One region of the Allobosea sp. NPDC055594 genome, then DNA from elsewhere that is predicted to be linked to it. Evidence: riboswitches for the same ligand, from Rfam matches in the RefSeq annotation. Region 1 holds a riboswitch; each other region holds the start of a gene.

What was found. Region 1 has a riboswitch for cobalamin ahead of ACWGRX_RS23215 (CbtB domain-containing protein). Riboswitches for the same ligand answer to the same signal wherever they lie in the genome.
Region 2: it holds a riboswitch for cobalamin, as region 1 does, so the genes downstream of both, ACWGRX_RS13925 (ABC transporter substrate-binding protein) here and ACWGRX_RS23215 (CbtB domain-containing protein) in region 1, are expected to answer to the same signal.
Region 3: it holds a riboswitch for cobalamin, as region 1 does, so the genes downstream of both, ACWGRX_RS16535 (TonB-dependent receptor plug domain-containing protein) here and ACWGRX_RS23215 (CbtB domain-containing protein) in region 1, are expected to answer to the same signal.

Annotation. Positions count from the first base shown of each region.
Region 1 covers NZ_JBSHIO010000016.1:74,822-81,380, forward strand. The annotation lists gene ACWGRX_RS23190 (D-2-hydroxyacid dehydrogenase) at 1-239, opposite strand, end outside; gene cobD (threonine-phosphate decarboxylase CobD) at 405-1,430, opposite strand; gene cbiB (adenosylcobinamide-phosphate synthase CbiB) at 1,429-2,409, shown strand; gene cobO (cob(I)yrinic acid a,c-diamide adenosyltransferase) at 2,417-3,028, opposite strand; gene cobU (bifunctional adenosylcobinamide kinase/adenosylcobinamide-phosphate guanylyltransferase) at 3,042-3,554, opposite strand; cobalamin riboswitch at 3,678-3,857, shown strand; gene ACWGRX_RS23215 (CbtB domain-containing protein) at 3,896-4,069, shown strand; gene ACWGRX_RS23220 (CbtA family protein) at 4,082-4,825, shown strand; gene ACWGRX_RS23225 (DUF1636 family protein) at 4,874-5,299, shown strand; gene cobW (cobalamin biosynthesis protein CobW) at 5,296-6,345, shown strand; gene cobN (cobaltochelatase subunit CobN) at 6,408-6,559, shown strand, end outside.
Region 2 covers NZ_JBSHIO010000006.1:76,937-83,495, forward strand. The annotation lists gene ACWGRX_RS13905 (FAD-dependent oxidoreductase) at 1-148, opposite strand, end outside; gene ACWGRX_RS13910 (2Fe-2S iron-sulfur cluster-binding protein) at 141-404, opposite strand; gene ACWGRX_RS13915 (NAD(P)/FAD-dependent oxidoreductase) at 401-1,558, opposite strand; gene ACWGRX_RS13920 (LysR family transcriptional regulator) at 1,719-2,612, shown strand; cobalamin riboswitch at 2,647-2,858, shown strand; gene ACWGRX_RS13925 (ABC transporter substrate-binding protein) at 3,134-4,159, shown strand; gene ACWGRX_RS13930 (FecCD family ABC transporter permease) at 4,156-5,193, shown strand; gene ACWGRX_RS13935 (ABC transporter ATP-binding protein) at 5,190-5,978, shown strand; gene ACWGRX_RS13940 (class I SAM-dependent methyltransferase) at 5,975-6,559, shown strand, end outside.
Region 3 covers NZ_JBSHIO010000007.1:266,320-272,878, reverse strand. The annotation lists gene ACWGRX_RS16555 (DUF6691 family protein) at 1-202, opposite strand, end outside; gene ACWGRX_RS16550 (YeeE/YedE family protein) at 199-609, opposite strand; gene bigR (sulfite-sensing transcriptional repressor BigR) at 606-938, opposite strand; gene blh (bifunctional sulfur transferase/dioxygenase Blh) at 945-2,243, opposite strand; cobalamin riboswitch at 2,372-2,571, shown strand; gene ACWGRX_RS16535 (TonB-dependent receptor plug domain-containing protein) at 2,695-4,641, shown strand; gene ACWGRX_RS16530 (ABC transporter substrate-binding protein) at 4,683-5,510, shown strand; gene ACWGRX_RS16525 (FecCD family ABC transporter permease) at 5,594-6,532, shown strand; gene ACWGRX_RS16520 (ABC transporter ATP-binding protein) at 6,532-6,559, shown strand, end outside.

The DNA of each region.
Region 1 (6,559 bases):
GTGCCGGCACTGACAGACTGGATGAAGCGCAATTTTTCGGCGCCATCGAGCATCTCGTTGCGCCAGAGACCGGAGACGACCAGCACATCCGCTTCATGCGCCCTTGCCTTCAGTTCATCGACGGTGCGCACCTCGAAGCTCGCCGCCTCGCCGTGCCGCGCCAGATACTCGTCGCGAAGCTCATAGGCGGCATGGGCGAAGCCGATGGTCAGGGCGTTCCGCTTCGGCCAAGGCTGCATGTCGTTTTCTCCGGGAATTCAGAATCGGGCACAGGGGCGCGACGATAGCCTGCGATCGCACGCCCGTCGCCATCGCACCCTGCCCGATCGGCGACGCCTCCCAGCCAGCCAACGGAGGCGCTCCGGATTGGCCCGCGAGCCGACCCCAGGGGGAGCACAGCGCGGCTACGACCAGCGCCCGTCGCCTTCGGCGCCGAGGACGGTCTCGAGCCGGACCCAGCCCGGCTCGTCGCCCGGCAGGCCGAAGCGCAGGCGCGACGGATCATGCCGGAAGCGCCTGACATAGATGCCCGCCCGCCCGAGGCGCTCGAACAGGGCCGGCGCCGCGGATGTCTCGAGCAGGCGATAGAGTATGGTTCCGCCGACGACGCGGCCAGATTTGGCGAGCAGGGCGTCGAGCCGGCGCGCATCGGCGGCACGGGCCTTTTCCTGCGCCGCGAGCCAGCCGGCATCGCCGAGCGCCTGAGTGCCGATTTCGAGTGCCGGTCCCGCCACCGCCCAGGGGCCGAGCATGCCGCGCAACGCCTCGACATGCCGGCTCTCGCCGATCGCGAAGCCGAGCCGCACCCCGGCCAGACCATAGGCCTTGCCGAAGGAACGCAGCACCAGCGTCGCTTGCGGCAAGGTCGGAACGAGACTGGCGCCGGGCTGGAAGTCAGCGAAGGCCTCGTCGATCACCAGCAGGCCACCGCGCGCTGCAAGACTGTCTGCCACGGCCGTCAGCGCCGGCAGATCGACAATATGGCCATCGGGATTGTTGGGATTGACCACGACCACGACATCAGCCGCGCCGGCCTCGGCGAGATCGGCGATCTCACGAACCTCGCAGCCGGCTTTCCGCCAGGCCAGCTCGTGCTCGCCATAGGTCGGCCCGAGCACCGCCACGCGCGCCTGCGGCGCGAGGCGCGGCAAGAGCTCGATCAGAATCTGCGTGCCGGGAGCCGCGACCACGCCGCTTTCCGGCCGGACGCGATAGGCGCGCCCTGCCGCCGCCAGCAATGCCGCCTCCTCGCGCCCCCCGGGCAGACGCTGCCAGAGACTTAACGGCAGCGCCGGAAGCGGATAGGGGAAGGGGTTGATACCGGTCGAGAGATCGATCCAGGGCTCCGGCGCATCGTGAAAGAGCGCTTTGGCCGTGGCGAGATCGCCGCCATGCCAGATCGCCCCTTCCGTCCCTGCTCCATCCGCCATGATCTTCCCCGACGCTTTGCCGCTGCTCCTCGCCGCCCTGATCATCGAGGCGGCGATCGGCTATCCGGCGCGCTTGTACGCATGGATCGGCCATCCCGTCACCTGGATCGGGGCGCTGATCGCGGCGCTGGACCGCAGGCTGAACCGCGAGAGCGCCGCCTTCTCCAGAAGGCGTCTCGCCGGTCTCGCGGCACTCGCCATCCTGCTTTGCGTGACGCTGGTGGCGAGCCTCGTCCTGCTCTGGCTCTGCCGCCTGGCGGGTGCCTTTGCCCTGCTGCCGCTCGCTTTGCTCGCTTCGACCTTGCTGGCGCAGCGCAGCCTTTACGAGCATGTCGCCGCCGTCGCCGAGGGGCTCGAGAAGGATGGATTGCATGGCGGGCGCAAGGCGGTCGCGATGATCGTCGGGCGCGATCCTGAGAGCCTCGACGAGGCCGGAGTGGCGCGGGCCGCGATCGAGAGTCTGTCGGAGAATTTCTCCGACGGCATCATCGCGCCGGCCTTCTGGCTCGGCGTGTGCGGCTTGCCGGGCGCGGCCCTCTACAAGGCAATCAACACAGCCGATTCGATGATCGGCCACAAATCGCCGCGCCATCTCGCCTTCGGCTGGGCGGCGGCGCGGCTCGACGACCTCGTCAACCTGCCGGCCTCGCGGCTGACCGCCCTGCTGCTGATCGGTGCGGCGGCGCTCGACCGGCAGGCCGATGCCTCCGCCGCCTGGCGCGCCGTGCACCGCGACGCAAGGCGCCACCGCTCGCCCAATGCCGGCTGGCCGGAGGCGGCAATGGCGGGGGCGCTCGGGCTTCGGCTCGCCGGGCCGCGCGTCTATGGCGCGGTCAGGGTCGAGGATGGCTGGATGGGCGACGGACGGGCCGAGGCGAAGGCGGCCGACATCCGACGGGCGCTCGGGCTCTACCGGAAATCCTGCCTGATCCTGTGGGGGCTGGCGGGGCTCGGCAGCCTCACAGTGCTGGCTGGCTGAGCGACGCTCAGAACTCGATCCCCTCCTGCGCCTTCACGCCGGCGGCGAAATGGTGCTTCACCAGCGTCATCTCGGTGACGAGATCGGCGGCGTCGATCAACTCCGGCTTGGCGTTGCGGCCGGTGACGACGATGTGGAGACCGGGCCGGCGCGCCTGCAGCACCGCCACGACCTCGGCCAGCGGCAGATAGTCGTAGCGCAGGGCGATGTTGAGCTCGTCCAGCACTAGGAGCCGGATGCTCTCGTCGGCCATCAGCTCCTTCGCCTTCTCGAAGGCTCTCGTCGCGGCGGCAATGTCGCGGGCCTTGTCCTGCGTCTCCCAGGTGAAGCCCTCGCCCATCGAATGCCAGGAGATCTGATCGCCGAAGGCCTCCAGCGCCCTGCGTTCGCCGGTCGACCAGGCGCCCTTGATGAACTGCACGACGCCGATGCGCCAGCCATGGCCGAGCGCCCGCAGGATCAGGCCGAAGGCGGCGGTCGACTTGCCCTTGCCGGGTCCGGTGTTGACGATCAGCAGCCCCTTCTCGAGCGTCTTGCCGGCGACCTCGGCGTCCTGGACAGCCTTGCGCTTCTCCATCTTCGCCTTGTGGCGGGCGGCCTCGCCATCATCGATCGTCATCGCTTCTTCCCTGCTATTTCACCTGCATCGGCAGACCGGCGACCATGAAGACCACGCGCTCCGCCTGACTCGCAAGGCGCTGGTGCAACCGCCCGGCCTCGTCGCGGAAGCGGCGGGCGAGCGCATTCTCCGGCACGATGCCGAGGCCGACCTCGTTCGAAACCAGCACGATCGGCCCCTGCGCCTCGCGGCAGGCGAGCATCAAATCACCTGTGGCGATGGCGATATCGCGCTCGGCCAGGATGAGATTGGTCAGCCAGAGCGTCAGGCAGTCGACCAGCACCGGCCGCCCGCGCGGAACGACACGCAGAGCCTCGGGCAGCGCCATCGGCGCGTCGATCGTCCGCCAGTCCGGAGAGCGGCGGGCCCGGTGCTCGGCGATCCGCGCGCGCATCTCCTCGTCATAGGCCTGGGCGGTGGCGATGTAGATCCAGGGAGCCGGCAGGGCTTCGATCAGCGTCTCGGCATGGCGGCTCTTGCCGGAACGGGCGCCGCCGAGGACGAGGGTGAGCGGTGGAACGGTCATGTCTTGGTCTCCGCGTCGTGCTCGGGCGCAGAGCCGAGCATCTCTTTCAGGAGATTCTCGGCTCTTCGCTACGCTTCCGGCCGAGAATGACGTGAGTGCATTGCACAGCGCCCGCCGGATGGCTAATGATCATCCCCGACGGTGCCTCGGCGACGAGGTGAAAAGGGAACGCGGTGCGATGCCGCGGCTGCCCCCGCAACTGTAAGCGGCGCGTCCTGCGCCATCGGCCACTGGGTTTCCCGGGAAGGCGGAGCAGGACACCAAGCCGTGAGCCAGGAGACCTGCCGTCTTTCGATGTCGTCCAACAGGCTGCCGGTGGGGTGGCCAGGAAGTGAACCAAGATGAATACGGCTACCGTCTCCAGCCAGGCCAGCGTCTCCGAGCGCGCGAAAGCCGTCGCCGCGGCGCTGATCCTCGGCTTCGTGCTGGTCTACACCGTCGGCTTCGCGGCCTCCGCGAATGTCCACAATGCGGCGCATGACGCCCGCCACGGCCTCGCCTTCCCCTGCCACTGACGGGGAAGCCAAATGGTCACGCGTGTTCTCACGGTCAGTCTTCTGGCCGGGCTTCTGGCTGGGCTGCTGATATCGGCGCTCCAGCACGTCACCACGACGCCGCTCATCCTCAAGGCGGAGACCTATGAGGCGGCGCTGCGCGCGCAGCCCGCACCGATGCAGGCGGCTTTCACCGGCGAAGCCCGCATCCACCTCGCGCACGGCCCGGCCGCGCATGGGGACGAGCATGAATGGAAGCCGCAGGACGGTTTCCAGCGCACCGCCTTCACCAGCCTGGTGACGATCGGCACCGCGATCGGCTTCGCCGCCCTGTTGCTCGCCGGCATGATCGCGGCGAACGAGCGGATCGACGAGCGCCGGGCCCTGGCCTGGGCGGTCTGCGGCTTCCTCGCCTTCGGGCTCGCCCCGGCTATGGGGCTGGCGCCGGAACTGCCGGGCGCAGCCGCGGCGGAGCTACAGCACCGGCAGCTCTGGTGGCTGATGACCGCAGCCGTCACCGCAGGCGCGCTCTTCGTCTTCCTGCGGGTCGAGGCCTCCTGGGCAAGGGCGCTCGCCGTGCTCGCTTTGCTGCTGCCGCATCTGATCGGCGCGCCGCACCCGGTCGCTCCGGAAAGCCGGGTCCCCGCCGAGATCGCGGCGCATTTCGCGGCGCTCTCGCTCGCCATCCAGGCCGCGCTCTGGCTCGCCACCGGCTTCGCCGTCGGCGTGCTCTGGCCCTGGGTCACGCGCCGCAGCGCCGCCACCGCGGCAGCCTGACGCCTCGCGCGGCCGGAAACGGCCGCGCCAGTCCAAGGAAGCAGTCTCATGCTCGAAGGCGATCTCGCCCTCGCGACCGTCGCCCGGCTGGAGCCGGGCTGCACCATCCATGTCTGCACAGCCTGCCGGCGCCAGCGCGACGATCTGCCTGACGGCTATGACCGGCCGGGCGTCGAGCTCGCATCGGCCCTGGCCGCGCGCCTTGCCGGCAGCCGCGTCGCCGTCGTCGAGGTCGAATGCCTCGCCGTCTGCAAGCGGCCGTGCACCATCGCGCTCGCCGCCGACGGCAAGTGGACCTATCTGATCGGTGACCTCGACACCGACAGCCATCTCGACGAGATCGTCGGCGCGGCGCAGAGCTTTGCCGCCAGCGCCAACGGTATCGTTCCCTGGAAGGAAAGACCCGCCTCGTTCCGCAAGGGCGTGGTCGCGCGCGTGCCTCCGCTGCCGCGCCAACAAGGATCAGATCAATGAACGCTCCGCAGAACCCCGCGCTCGGCAAGGTGCCATGCACGATCATCACCGGCTTCCTCGGCGCCGGGAAGACGACCCTCGTCCGGCATCTGCTCGAGAATGCCGGCGGCAAGCGCCTCGCCGTGCTGGTCAACGAATTCGGCGATCTCGGCTTCGACGGCTCCTTCATCGCCGGCTGCGGCATCGAGGGCTGCTCGGAGGATGACATCGTCGAGCTGCCGAATGGCTGCATCTGCTGCACCGTCGCCGATGACTTCGTGCCGGCACTGGAGAAGCTGCTCGACCGGCCGAACCCGCCGCAACACATCCTGATCGAGACCTCGGGCCTCGCTCTGCCGAAGCCGCTGGTCCAGGCCTTCAACTGGCCGGCGATTCGCAGCCGCGTCACCGTCGACGGCGTGATCGCCGTGGTCGACGGGCCGGCCGTCGCCGAGGGCCAGTTCGCCGATGATCCCGAAGCCCTGAAGGCGCAGGCGGCTCAGGACCAGTCGGTCGACCACGACAACCCGCTGGAGGAGGTCTTCGAGGACCAGATCCTCTGCGCCGACCTGATCCTGCTCAACAAGAGCGACCTCGTCGACGCGGAAGGGCGCGAGCGGGTCAAGGCCGAGATCGCCGAGCATCTGCCCAAGGCGATCAAGGTGGTCGAGACCGCTCATGGCAAGGTCGAGCCGGCCCTGATCATCGGGCTGGGCGCCGCCGCCGAAGCCGACCTCGCGGCGCGCCCCTCGCATCATGGCGAGGGCGAGGACCATGATCATGACGATTTCGACAGCGTCGCCCTGCCGCTGCCGGAAGCCGGCTCGCCGGAGGAACTCGTCGCCCGCCTCGCCAAGGCCGCCGAGGCCGAAGGCGTGCTGCGCCTGAAGGGCTTTGCCGCCGTCCCCGGCAAGCGGATGCGGCTCGTCGTGCAGGGCGTCGGCCGACGCATCGGCCACCATTACGACCGCGCCTGGGAGGCCGACGAGGCCCGTGACGGCAGGCTCGTCGTCATCGGCCTCAAGGGCTTCGACCGCTCCGCCGTCGAGGCCGCCCTCAAGGGCTGAAAGCGATGATGTCCGGACGGCGGTCTCGCGCCTTCCGGACATCATGTTGAGAAAGTGATGCGATGCATCTGCTTCCGACCAGCGAGGTGAGGCTCGACGACGGCGAAGACGCCGTCGACCTCGCCTTGCCGCCGGGAGACATCATCGTTCTCTCCTTCAGCGACAGCGATCTTTCGGCGGTGGCGGCGGCCTCTTCGTCATGGTCGGGCTTATC
Region 2 (6,559 bases), on a different contig from region 1:
CACCGACTGCGGGCTGACGATGGATGGCACCGCCGAGCTGGTCGCGCTGCTCGATCAGCAGCACCCGCAGACCGGCTTCCGCCAGGGCTACGGCCGCAGCAACGCCCGCCGGCCCGCCGCCGACGACAAGGACCGGTAGCTCAGTCATGGTGCAGTCCGATGCCGGGCTGGGGAGCAAGGCGCATTCCGGAACGCGCCGGCGTCAGGCAGGCTTCGACGGGCCCCTCGCCCGCAATCGCGACGACGCAGGCCTGGCAGGCGCCGATGCTGCAGAACACGCGGCCACGCACGGCTCCCCCCTCAGGGCCGAGATCGGCGATGCCGGCGCGCAGCAGCGCCGCAGCGACGGTCTCGCCGGGCCGGAAGGAAACCGGGCGGTCGATCCAGTAGAAGCAAGGGTTCATGCCAGGGCCTCGACGGCGGCGAAGCGCTGGGGCGAGAGCGGGGAAAGATCGACGCCCGGCGCCTCGCCGAGGATCATCCGGGCAGCGCTGGCGCCCATGAACGGGCCGAGGCAGATGCCGTCGCCCTCGAAGCCGGTGGCGATCGTGACCCCGCCGAGATGCGGATGCGGGCCGATGATCGGCAGGCCGTCGCGCGAGGCGGTGCGGACGCCAGCGAAGGTCCGCAGGACGCGGCGCTGGCGCAGCGGCGGATAGAGATCGAGCGCGTCGCGCAGGATCGCCGCGATCGTCGCGGCATCCGTGGCCTGGTCGGCGCGGTGATCCTCGCGGCTGCCGCCGATCAGGAACTGGCCGGTGACCAGCGGGTCGATGACGAGCCCGATATGGGCGTTGTCGCGGACGATGCCGCGCTTGGCGGCGAGATAGGAGGCCGCCATCAGATGACCATCGATCGCCGGCCGGCCGGCCGCGGCCCGGTCGGTCACGACCATCTGTCCCTTGCGCGGGATCAGGATGTCGCCCAGACCGAGCAGGCCGACCGAGCCGATCCCGGCGGCGACGAGCACGGCATCAGCCGCTAGGAGCTCGTCCCGGATCGCGACGCCGGCGGCCTGCCCGGCCCGCATGACGATCTCGGAGACCGGCGCGTTGCGCCGGACCGTGACAGCGCTCCGCTGCAGCAGGCGCTGGGTGATCTCGTAGCCGAGCGCATGCCCGTCATCGGGGATTTCGAGGGCGAAGCAGACGCCGTCGCCGAGGCCGGGAATGCGGTTGAGCAACGTCGGCCGGTCGACATCGAGCACGCGCTCGCCGGCGGCAGCGAGATCGGCGCCGTGCTCGGCGACGAGCTCAGCCTCGAGCCGGGTGCGGGCAACGAGAAAAGTCGAGCGGCGATGGAACAGGCCGCGCAGCAAACCGTCGGCCTCGCAGCTTCCGTAGAAGGCGCGGGCATGGCGGGCGAGGTCCATCATCGGGCCGGGCTTCTTGCTCGCGACCGAGACCGCGCCGTCCGAAGCGCCGGTCGCTCCGGCCGCCGGTCCCGACGCGTCGAGCAGCGTGACCCGCGCCCCGGCCGCCGCCAGGAAATGCGCGGCGGCGGCGCCGACGATTCCGGCGCCGATCACAGCGACATGAAGGGAAGGAGAGCGGGCCATGCGAGGCGACGGGGGCGTCCTTGAAAGCGATGCGCGACCCTCGGTCGCTTCGCCTTTCGGGTCGATCCAAATGATCCGCCCCGACTTGCGCCATTGTTTGAAAGTGGCGAAAGGTCACCGCCTATGGCTAAGAGTGAGGCTCCCCGCCGCGGAACGAGCCATGCGCGAAGCCAATCTGACGCTGATCCAGACCTTCTTCATCGTCGCACGCGACGGCTCCTATTCGGCCGCGGCGCGCAAGCTGGGGATGAGCTACCAGTCGGCCGCGAACCATGTCCGCCGGCTCGAACAGGTGCTCGAGGAGCGCCTCGTCCTCTCCGAGCAGGGCGCCAAGACGGTGACGCTGACGCCGCGCGGGCGCAGCCTCTACAAGCTCCTGCTGCCGGAGCTCGACACGGTTCTGGCGAGGCTCGACCGCACGCTCGACAAGGAGCGGCCGGTGCTGCGCATCGGCCTGCCGCAGGCGATCTTCTACTATCTGCTGCCGCCGATCCTGGCCCGGTTCCGCGAGCTCTTCCCGCAGGTCGAGATCGTCGCCTATGAGCGCGACACCTCCCTGCCCGAGATGATCAAGGACGGCAGTCTCGATCTGTGCATCACCGAGCGCTATTTCGGCGACCCGAACGTGCCGCAGCACCTGATCTGTACCTATCGGCCGGCGCTGGTCTTCCCGACCGCCTGGGGCTCAGCACCCGCTCCCGGCGCGATCCGGGAATGGGCGCAAGGGCGCCCCTTCGTGACCTATGAGCCTGGCCAGCTGCTGCGCAATCTCGCCATCGACTATCTGCGCCCGGACGGCGCGGAGATGGAGATTGCGATCTCGACCTCCGGCAGCTCGAGCGTGAAGCGCTGCGTCGAGGCCGGACTCGGCTTCGCGATCATCCCGGCCTGGTGCCTCGACGGCGGCGAGACCAGTATCGCCGGACTCGAGATCGCTGAGCTGCCGGAGATCCCGATCTATTTCGGCGAGGCGAGCTTCCTGGCCCGCAACCCTTATGTCGTGACGCTACGCCAGCTCTGCGGCAACCTGATGCAGACGGCGCCGGTCCCGTAGGTTCCAGCCGCTTGACGCCGTTCCTCGCCGATCTATGGTCTGGCCCGATCATGGTTCTCTAGGCGTCACGGCCTGGAGCTAAGAGGGAATTCGGTGAGGCGCGCAGCGCCAAGGCCGAGGCTGCCCCCGCAACTGTAAGCGGCGAGCTCTCCACCCATCGTCCACTGGCGCTCGCGTGCCGGGAAGGCCGGGAGGAACCAGCATCGACCCGCGAGCCAGGAGACCTGCCCTGATCGTCGGAAAGGTCTTTCGGGCGGGGTGCTCCGGAGGGTTGCTGGCAGGCGCGGGACGAAGATCCCGCCGCTCCGTCGCAATCGCCTGCTTCCCGCCTTCATCTCGGGGAGCGATGAATCCAGATGCCCATCTCCAACAGCGCCGCCGGCGCCTTTTCCCGCGCCAGCTTGACAGGCCACGGCGCAGGCTTCTATCAGTTTTGTTATAACATTACATATCAACTCCCACCGCACCCGGCGGGCTCACTCCCCGGCGCCGTCCGCTCTCTCCTGCCTTCGAAGGGTCCCATGCGCGCCGTCCAGCGTTTCCGCCTCCCGCTCGCCCTGGCCGCCGGCCTGTGTCTCGCCACGGCCGCACAGGCGGCACCGACGCAGTACCCGCTGACGCTGGAGAACTGCAGGGAGACCGTCACCTTCAGCCAGGCGCCAAAGCGTGTGGTCGCGGTCGGCCAGACGCAGACCGAAATCCTCTATGCGCTCGGCCTCGGCGACCGCGTCGTCGGCACCGCCGTCTGGTTCAGCCCGGTCGCCAAGCCCTATGAGGCCGTGAATGCCAAGGTGAAGCGGCTCGCCGACAATGACCCGAGCTTCGAAGCGGTCGTCGCCCAGGAGCCCGACCTCGTCACCGCGATGTTCGAATGGCATATCGGGCCGAACGGCATCGTCGGGAAGCGCGACCAGTTCGCCAAGGTCAAGGTACCGACCTATGTCTCGCCGACCGATTGCGTCGGCAAGGACAATTCCGGCCCCGGCGACGGCGTGCGGACCAAGATGTTCGGCATGGAACTGGTCTACCAGAACATCCGCGAATTCGGCCAGATCTTCGACGTTTCCGACCGTGCCGAGGCACTGGTCGCCGAGCTGAAAGCGCGCGAGGAGAAGGCGGTCCAGTCGGTCGCCGGACTGAAGGCACGGGACGTGCCCGTCGCCGTCTGGTTCTCCAGCAAGGACATCAAGGGCGACGCCTTCATCGCAGGCAAGAACGGCGTGCCGGCCTATATCCTCTCGAAGCTCGGCGCCCGCAACGTCATCACCACCAATGAGGAATGGCCGCTGGTCGGCTGGGAAAGCATCGCGGCCGCGAACCCCGCCGTGATCGTCGTGGTCAGGATGGATCGCCGGCGCTTTCCCGCCGACGATATCGACCTCAAGCTCAACTTCCTCAGGACCGACCCGGTGGCGAGCAAGCTCGATGCCGTCAAGCAGGACAGGATCGTGGTGATGGATGTCGGCGCGACGCGCGCCGGGCTCGACACCGTCGACGGCATCGAGGCACTGGCGCGCGGCATCGAGCGCTTCGGCCTGGCGCGGTGAGCCACCACCCCGTCCAGCCGAACTGGCCGGCGCGGATCGGCATCGCGGTCGCGGCGCTGGCCGCGCTGGTCTTCGCCATCGCCCTTGCGGTGACGATCGGAGAGATGCGGATTCCGCTGGCGACCGCCTTCCAGGCGCTCGGCAACGGGCTGTTCGATCTCGGCTATCCGGTCAGCGCGATCCAGCAGGGCGTGATCTTCGACTACCGGCTGAGCCGGGCGCTGATGGCGGGGCTGTGCGGCGGGGCACTGGCGCTGTCGGGCGCTATCCTGCAGGCGCTGCTGCGCAACCCGCTGGCCGAGCCCTATATTCTCGGCATCTCGGCCGGCGCCTCGACCGGCGCGGTTGCGGTAATGATCCTCGGCTTCGGCGGGGCGGCGCTGACCGTCTCCGGCGGCGCCTTCCTCGGCTCGGTCGCGGCCCTGCTGATCGTCGCGCTGCTGGCCGCCGGCGCCGGCGGGGCGAGCGACCGCGTCATCCTCGCGGGGGTCGCCGGCTCGCAGCTCTTCAACGCCGCGACGGCGACGATCGTCACGACGCTCGCCAGCGCCGAGCAGGCGCGCGGCGTGATGTTCTGGCTGCTCGGCAATTTCGGCGGTGTGCGCTGGCCGGACGTCTTCGTCGCGACGCCGGTCGCGCTCGCCGGCTTCGCGATCTGCATGCTGCACGCCAAGGCGCTCGACGCCTTCGCCTTCGGGGCCGATGCCGCCGCCTCGCTCGGCGTCGCGGTGACGCGCGTGCGCATCATACTCTTCGCGGTGACCGCGGTGATGACCGCGACCATGGTCAGCATCGTCGGCACGATCGGCTTCGTCGGCCTCGTCATCCCGCACGCGGCCCGCTTCCTGGTCGGCCCCGGCCATACCCGCCTGCTGCCGGTCTGCCTCGTCATCGGCGCAATCTTCATGATCCTCGCCGACATCCTCTCGCGTATCCTGGTGCCGCAGCAGATCCTGCCGATCGGCGTCGTCACCGCGCTGGTCGGCGCACCGGCCTTCGCCATCATCCTCTATCGCGCCAGGCGGCCGGCATGACGCTCTCGGCACGCGACGTTTCCTGGGGCACCTCCGGGCGCATGATCGTCGGCGGCGTGACGCTCGAAGCCGCGCCCGGCAAGATCCTCGGCCTGATCGGGCCGAACGGCTCCGGCAAGTCGAGCCTGCTGCGTCTGCTCTGCCGCTTGCGCAAGGTCTCGTCCGGCGTGATCGAGCTCGATGGCCGCGATATCGGGCAGGTTTCGCGGCGCGAGCTCGCCCGCCGGCTCGCCTTCGTCGAACAGCAGGCGACGACCGAGATCCAGCTCAGCGTCTGCGACGTCGTCCGCCTCGGCCGCACCCCGCACCGCGGCGCCCTCGCCTCCTGGAGCGCGGCCGACGAGCAGGCGGTCGATGCCGCGCTGGCGCGCGTCGGCATGAGCGAACGGCACGAGCAGCACTGGCACACGCTCTCGGGCGGCGAGCGACAGCGCGTCCATATCGCGCGCGCTTTGGCGCAGACGCCGAGCGAGCTCATCCTCGACGAGCCGACCAACCATCTCGACATCCAGCACCAGCTCTCGATCCTGACCCTGGTCCGCCGGCTCGGCGTGACCTGCATCGTCGCGCTACACGATCTCAACCTCGCGGCGCTGTTCTGCGACGAGATCGCACTGCTGCACGAAGGCCGGCTGGTCGCCTCCGGCACGCCCGAGACCGTGCTGACCGAGGAGACGATCCGGCGGGTCTTCGGCGTCGCGGTCAGGATCGGCGCCACAGCCTCCGGCCGGCGCCATATCGAATATCTCGTCGATCCCGATTGCTATGGAGATGCCGCGCCATGACCGCCTCCGACCTGCAGCAAGCCGTGACGGGTTACTGGACCGCGCGCGCGCCGAAATTCGACGGCGTCGCCTCGCATATCGCCCAATCCGCGCTCTGGCGGGAGGTGCTGGAAGCGGCCTTCGCCACCGAACAGCCGCTCGATGTCGTCGATCTCGGAACCGGCACGGGCGCCTGCGCACTGGTCGCGGCCGCGCTCGGCCATCGCGTGCGCGCCTATGACGGGGCGGAAGGCATGCTTGCCGTGGCACGGGCCGCTGGGGAAGCGCAGGGCTTCGCCGTCGACTTCATTGCCGAAACGCTGCAGGACGCGGAAATCGCGCCAGGCTCGGCCGATATCGTGACGCTGCGCAATGTGCTGTGGACGCTGGAGGAGCCGATGGCGGCGCTGCTCAAGGCCCACGCCATCCTGCGTCCGGGCGGACGGATCGTCATCTCGGACGGACTGTGGTCGGTCGCACCGCAATACCGTTCGACCTATCCGGCCGCTGTCGCCGCCCGCCTGCCACTCCATGACGGGCTGAGCGAGGACAGGGCCCGGCAGATGCTGGACGCGGCCGGCTTCGGGCCGGCCATCTCCTGG
Region 3 (6,559 bases), on a different contig from region 1:
GCAGGCGCTTCAGCACGGCCATGCCCGCGAGCGCGACCGTGACCGCGCCGCCGAGCACGAAGGCGAGGCTCGGATCCCAGGCCCCGAAGAGATCGAGGAAGCCACGCACCCGGGCAGGGTCGAGCATGCCCGACATGGCGAGGCCGAGGCCGAAGACGGTGCCCGCCGCCAGGGCGGTGATCACTTGTGCGAATCGGTTCATGCCGCAGCGAGCCTCATCAGGGTAACGGTGACGATGCCGGCGAGCAGGAAGGTCGCGACCGCGACCGCCGAGCGCGGCGAGAACCGGGCGAGGCCGACGATACCGTGACCGCTGGTGCAGCCCGAGCCCATCCGCGTGCCGAACCCGACCAGGAGCCCGGCGAGCGCGATCACCGGCAGCGAGGCCGTGATCGTCACCGCTGGCCATTGCCCGGTGGCGAGCCGGTAGAGCGGCGGCCCGACGAGGAGCCCGATGACGAAGGCCGCATTGGTCGCGGCCTGCGTCCCGAGCGCGAGCCGTCCGAGAATGCCGCTGATCCCGGCGACACGACCGTTCAGGAGCAGCAGCATGACGGCCGACAGGCCGATCAGCATGCCTCCTGCGAGCGATGGCAGATAGGCCGTCATTCCGGCACCTCCTCATTGCAGAAGATCTGGTGCAGCGCCTCGACCAGCCGCGCGGCCTTCGCCGCCGTCAGCCGGTAGAAGATCTGCTTGGCGTCGCGGCGCGTCTCGACCAGCCCGGCCTCGCGCAGCACGGTGAGCTGCTGCGACAGGGTCGGCTGGTGGATGCCGAGCATCTCCTCGAGCTGGCCGACCGAATATTCGCCCTCGACCAGGGTGCAGACCAGCATCAGCCGGTTGCGGTTGGCGAGGGTGCGCAGCAGTTCCGCCACCTCCTCTGCCCTGGCGGCGAGCTCTGCCCTCGTGTTCACCTGTTCGGCTTGCATCGTCATCGCATCTCAGCCCCAGACCGCGCCCGGCAATGCGTCGAGCGGGATCTTCAGATAACGCCGGCCATTGCCTTCCGGCTCCGGCAGCCGGCCACCCCTGATGTTCACCTGCAGGGCATGGAGGATCAGCTTCGGCATCGGCAGCGTCTTGTCCCGGGCCTGGCGCAGCGCCACGAAGGAGGCTTCGTCCTGGCCGGCGATATGCGGGTTGGCCCGCTTCTGCTCACCAACCGTGCTTTCCCAGCGCGCCGCCCGGCCCCCCGGGCGGTAGTCGTGGCCGGTGAACAGCCGCGTCTCGTCGGGCAAGGCGAGAATGGCCTCGATCGAAGCCCATAGCGCCTTGGCGCTGCCACCGGGAAAATCCGCCCGCGCCGTGCCGGAATCCGGCATGAACAGCGTGTCGTGGACGAAGGCCGCATCACCGATCAGATAGCTCACCGAGGCTAGGGTATGGCCCGGCGAGAACAGCACTGACGCCTCGAGCGATCCGAGCCTGAAGCGTTCGCCCGCCGCGAAGACCTTGTCCCATTGCGAGGCGTCGGCCGGAAAATCCGGCCAGTTGTAGAAATCCTTCCACAGACGCTGAACCGCGACGACCTCGGCGCCGATCGCCGTCGGCGCGCCCGTCTTCGCCTTGAGATAGGCGGCCGCCGAGAAATGATCGGCATGCGGATGGGTGTCGAGAATCCACTCGACGGTGAGGCCCTGCTGCGCGACATAGGCGAGGATGGCATCGGCACTAACGGTCGCGGTCGCGCCCGATTTCTCGTCGAAATCGAGCACGGGATCGATGATCGCACAGCGCGCCGTCGCCGGGTCTGCGACGACATATTGCACGCTGCCGCTGCGCGGCTCGTAAAAGCCCTTGACCTGCGGACTGCGGGCGCTCTCGCGGTCGAGCCAAGCTTTTGCGCCGGCAAGATCGAAGCCGAAGCGCGCGCCGAAACCCTGCACCTCCTCGGCCCTGATCCGTCCGCCCAGGACCTCGCCCAGCACATGCAGGGTCAAGGAGCGCGTACCCCCCTTGCAATGCGCCAGCACCGGCCCCGGCGCCGCGGCGAGCGCCGCCTGGAAGGCCTCGACATCGGCCCGGGTGATGGTCGTCCCGGTCACCGGTACGAAGCTGTAGGCCAGGCCCGCCTCGGTCGCCGCCTGCCTTTCGGCGGCCGAATCTGGCTGGCCCGGTTCCTCGCCATCGGGGCGGTCGTTGACGATGGCCTTGACCCCCCGCGCGGCGAGGGACTTGAAGTCGACGAGGGAGGGCTGCCCAGCGACCGCAAGCCTCTCGGAGATCTCGACGATTTTCATGGCGGCTCCTGTGGCTCGAAATTCAATATACATTTTCATATAATATATAATGATAGTTTGCAACCTCCTTCGTCGCGCCACGGGACACCTCCCGCTCCCATCGCGCGTTGACGCCGCCTCATTCCCGCCCTACTCGTAAACACGACGGTTCCCTCACGGGATCAAAAGGGAACGCAGTGCAGGTGGCTCGCCACCCCATGCTGCGGCTGCCCCCGCAACTGTAAGCGGCGAGCCTTTCGCCATACGCCACTGGGGCCTCGGCCCTGGGAAGGCGGTGAGAAGGCGCTGACCCGCGAGCCAGGAGACCTGCCGTCAGTCGTGGTCACACGCGAACACGTTCGGACGGGGTGTTTCGATCGCTGGTTCACTTGCGCGCTGCCCTTTTCGGGTGCGGGCGGGAGATCGCGTTCGCGGTGACGTGCCACAACGTTGACCGCCCGAGGTTTCTTCCGTGCTCCCCTTCCCCCAGACCGCCCTGCGCGGCCCCTTGCCGTTCGCCTTCCTGCTGCTCGCCGGCACCTCGCTGAACCCCCTTGCCGCCGGGGCCCAGTCGGGACCTGAAACGATCCGGCTCGACGAGGTCGTGGTCAGCGCCACCGGCACGCCGACCCCGGCACGCGAGGTCGCGAGCTCCGTCACCGTCATCACCGCCGACCAGATCCAGCGCGAGCAGCGCCGGACGCTACCGCAGGCGCTCGCTGCCGTGCCGGGCCTCAACATCGTCCAGATCGGCGGCCCTGGCGGTCAGACCTCGGTGTTCATGCGCGGCACCAATTCGAACCACGTCAAGGTGCTGATCGACGGCATCGAGGCCAACGACCCGTCGACGCCGAACCGGTCCTTCGATTTCGGCTCGATGCTGACCGACGACGTCGAGCGCATCGAGGTACTGCGCGGCCCGCAGAGCGGCCTCTACGGCGCCAACGCGATCGGCGGCGTGATCTCGATCGTCACCAGGCGCGGCGAAGGACCGCCAAAGGCGACCGCGCGCGTCGAGGCCGGCTCGCACGGCACCTTCAACCAGGCCGCAGGCTTCAGCGGCGGCGACGACCGTTTCAACTACGCCTTCAACGTCTCCCATATGCGCTCGGACTCGACCGATTCCGTGCCGCCGAACCTGATCCCGCCGGGCGTGCGCGTGAAGCCCAATGCCTATGACGCCTATAGCTACTCCAGCCGCCTCGGCTTCGCCTTGACCGACACGCTCAGCGTCAACTGGGTCGGCCGCTATACCGACGGGCAGTTTCGCTCGACCTATGACAGCGGCTTCCCCAGTCGGCCGACATCCTACCGATCGCTTTCGAACTACGCCCAGGCCTTCACCCGCGGCGAGGTGGTCTGGGATCCGCTGGGAGGTCGCTTTGTGAACCGTTTCGGCGTGTCATACTCGAACCAGGATCGCTCCTACCGCTCCCCCGACGCATTCGGGGCCCTCGGCCTGCCGACGGAGAACCTGGGTGAGCGGACCAAGCTCGATTGGCGGGGCGATCTCGAACTCGCCAAGGGGCACATGCTGATCGGCGGCCTCTCCTATGAGCGCGAGCGGCTGGACACCCCCAGCCTCACGGCCTCGAACGGCAACAAGGCGGCCTATCTCGAATATCAGGGCAATGTCGCCGACCGCTTCTTCCTGGCCGCCAACATCCGTCACGACCACGATGACAGCTATGGTGGCCACACCACCTACCGGATCGCGCCGGCCTACATCGTTCCAGGGACCGAGACCAAGCTGAAGGCGAGCTATGGCACCGGTTTCAAGGCGCCGACGCTCGCCGAACTCTTCATCGACTACCGGCCGGGCTTCAACTTCTTCGGCAACCCGAATCTCAAGCCGGAGGAGAGCCGGGGCTGGGACGTCGGATTCGAGCAGCCGCTTCTGGACCGGCGCGTTCAGTTCGGTGCGACCTGGTTCCAGAACGACATTCAGAACCTGATCGCGACCAACGCGGCGCGCAACTCCTACGCCAATATCGGAAAGGCCGAGACGAAGGGTGTCGAGTCCTTCGCCGCGCTGCAGATCTCCGAGCAGTTGCGTGTCAGGGCCGACTACACCTTCACGCTCGCCAAGGATGAGGTCGCGCGACAGGAACTGCTGCGCCGGCCGCGTCACAAGGCAAGCGGCACAGTCACCTGGACCCCGATGGATAAGCTCAGCCTCTCGGCGACGCTGATCTATGTCGGTCCCTGGGTCGACGGGAACCGGGACTTTTCGGTGCCTCGCCTGAAGGCCAAGGGCGCGACGCTGGTCAACCTCGCCGCCGAGTACAAGGCCACCGACAAGGTCACGGTCTTCGGGCGCGTCGACAACCTGTTCGACAAACGCTGGGAGAATCCCGTCGGCTTCCTCGTGCCCGGCTTCGGCGCCTTCGGTGGCGTCAAGGTCGCGTTCGGCGGATGATGGCGGAGCGCCGCTCAAAATGCGCCCTCGGCGCAGCGCTCGTGGTCGCGAGCCTCGCGCTCGCGGCTACGCCGGCAGCGGGCGCGAGGCCGGAGCGCATCGTCTCGCTCAACATGTGCACGGACGAGCTCGTGCTGCGCCTCGCCGATCCCGCGGCGATCGCCTCGGTGACCTGGCTCTCGCAGGACCCGCGCAACGCCAATATGGCAGAGGCGGCCCGCCGGTACCCGGCCAATCACGGCCTCGTCGAGGAATTGCTGGCCTTCCGGCCCGATCTCGTCATCGCCGGGAGCTTCACCACCCGCAATACCGTCGCGCTGCTGAAGCGCGTCGGCGCACCGGTCAGGGAATTCGGCGTGCCGCGCGACCTCGCCGGGGTCAAGGCCCAGATCGCCGAGATGGCGGCGCTGCTCGGAGAGCCGGCCCGCGGCGAAGCCCTGATCGGCGAGATCGACGCCCGCCTCGCGCTCCTGGCGCAGCGTATCGGCAAGGAGCGGCCGAAGGCGCTGGTCCTGCGGCCGAACGGCTTCACCGTCGGGCGCGGCTCGCTCGTCGACGAGATCCTGACCAGAGCCGGCTTCGTCAACCTCGCCGCCGAGCTCGGCATCGACAATTACGGCCAGATCGCCCTGGAGACCGTGGCGCTCGGCGAGGCCGACATCCTGATCCTCAACACCAGCGAGGGCGGCCCGCCCTCGCTCGCCCATGAGATCCTGAACCACCCGCTGATCGGCCGGCTCGGCGACCGGCTGAGGCTCGTCGCCCTGCCCTCCAGACTCTGGACCTGTGCCGGACCGGCGGTGATCGACGCCATCGAAATGCTGATCGATGCGGCCGCCGCGCCGCGCAAGCCCAGGAGCGGCCCGTGAACCCCGCCGCCACCGCCATCGCCACGGAAAGTCGCAGCCGCTATCGCTTTCTGGTCGCGCTGCTGACCGCCCTGCTCCTAGCCATGACGGCGCTCTCGGTCGCTGTCGGCTACGCGGATCTCGATCTCGACACAGCTTTCAGCGACTGGCTGGCCGGCCGCGCCAGCTTGCCGGCGCTGGTTCTCGTCGAGTTGCGCCTGCCACGCGCCTTGCTCGGTGCGCTCGTCGGCTTCAGCCTCGGCCTCGCCGGCGCCGCGATGCAGGGACTGCTCCGCAACCCGCTCGCCGAACCCGGCCTGCTCGGCATTTCCAGCGCCGCCGCCTTCGGCGCGGTGGTGGTGTTCTATTCCGGCTTTGCCGGCGCCTTCCTGCTCGCCTTGCCGCTCGGCGGCATCGTCGGCGCGATGCTGGCGACGCTCCTGCTCTACGCCCTGAACGGGCGCGGCGCCGGCACCATGGCGCTGATCCTCGCCGGCGTCGCGATCAACAGCTTCGCCGGCGCTATGACCTCGCTCGCGCTCAATCTCGCGCCGAATCCCTATGCGGCGCTCGAGATCGTCTTCTGGCTGATGGGCTCGCTCGCCGACCGCAGCATGGCCCATATCTGGCTGGTGCTGCCCCTGATGCTGCTCGGCTGGGCACTGCTGCTCTCCAGCGCCACCGCCCTCGACGGGCTCACCCTCGGCGAGGACACCGCCCGCAGCCTCGGCTTCGATCTCGGCTGGCTGCGCGCCCGGCTGATCGGCGGTGCCGCGCTGGCGGTCGGCGCCTCGGTCGCCGTCACCGGCGCGATCGGCTTCGTCGGGCTCGTCGTGCCGCATCTGCTGCGCCCGCTGGTCGGGCATCGCCCCGGCCGGCTGCTGCTGGTCTCCGGGCTCGGCGGCGCTATCCTGACGCTCGCCGCCGACATTGCCCTGCGGCTGATGCCGATCCGGCCCGAGCTCAAGCTCGGCGTGGTCACCGCCCTGATCGGCGCACCCTTCCTGTTCAGCCTGATCCAGCGGATGCGGAGGGCGGCGTGATGCAGATCGAAGCCAGGGACATCGCGG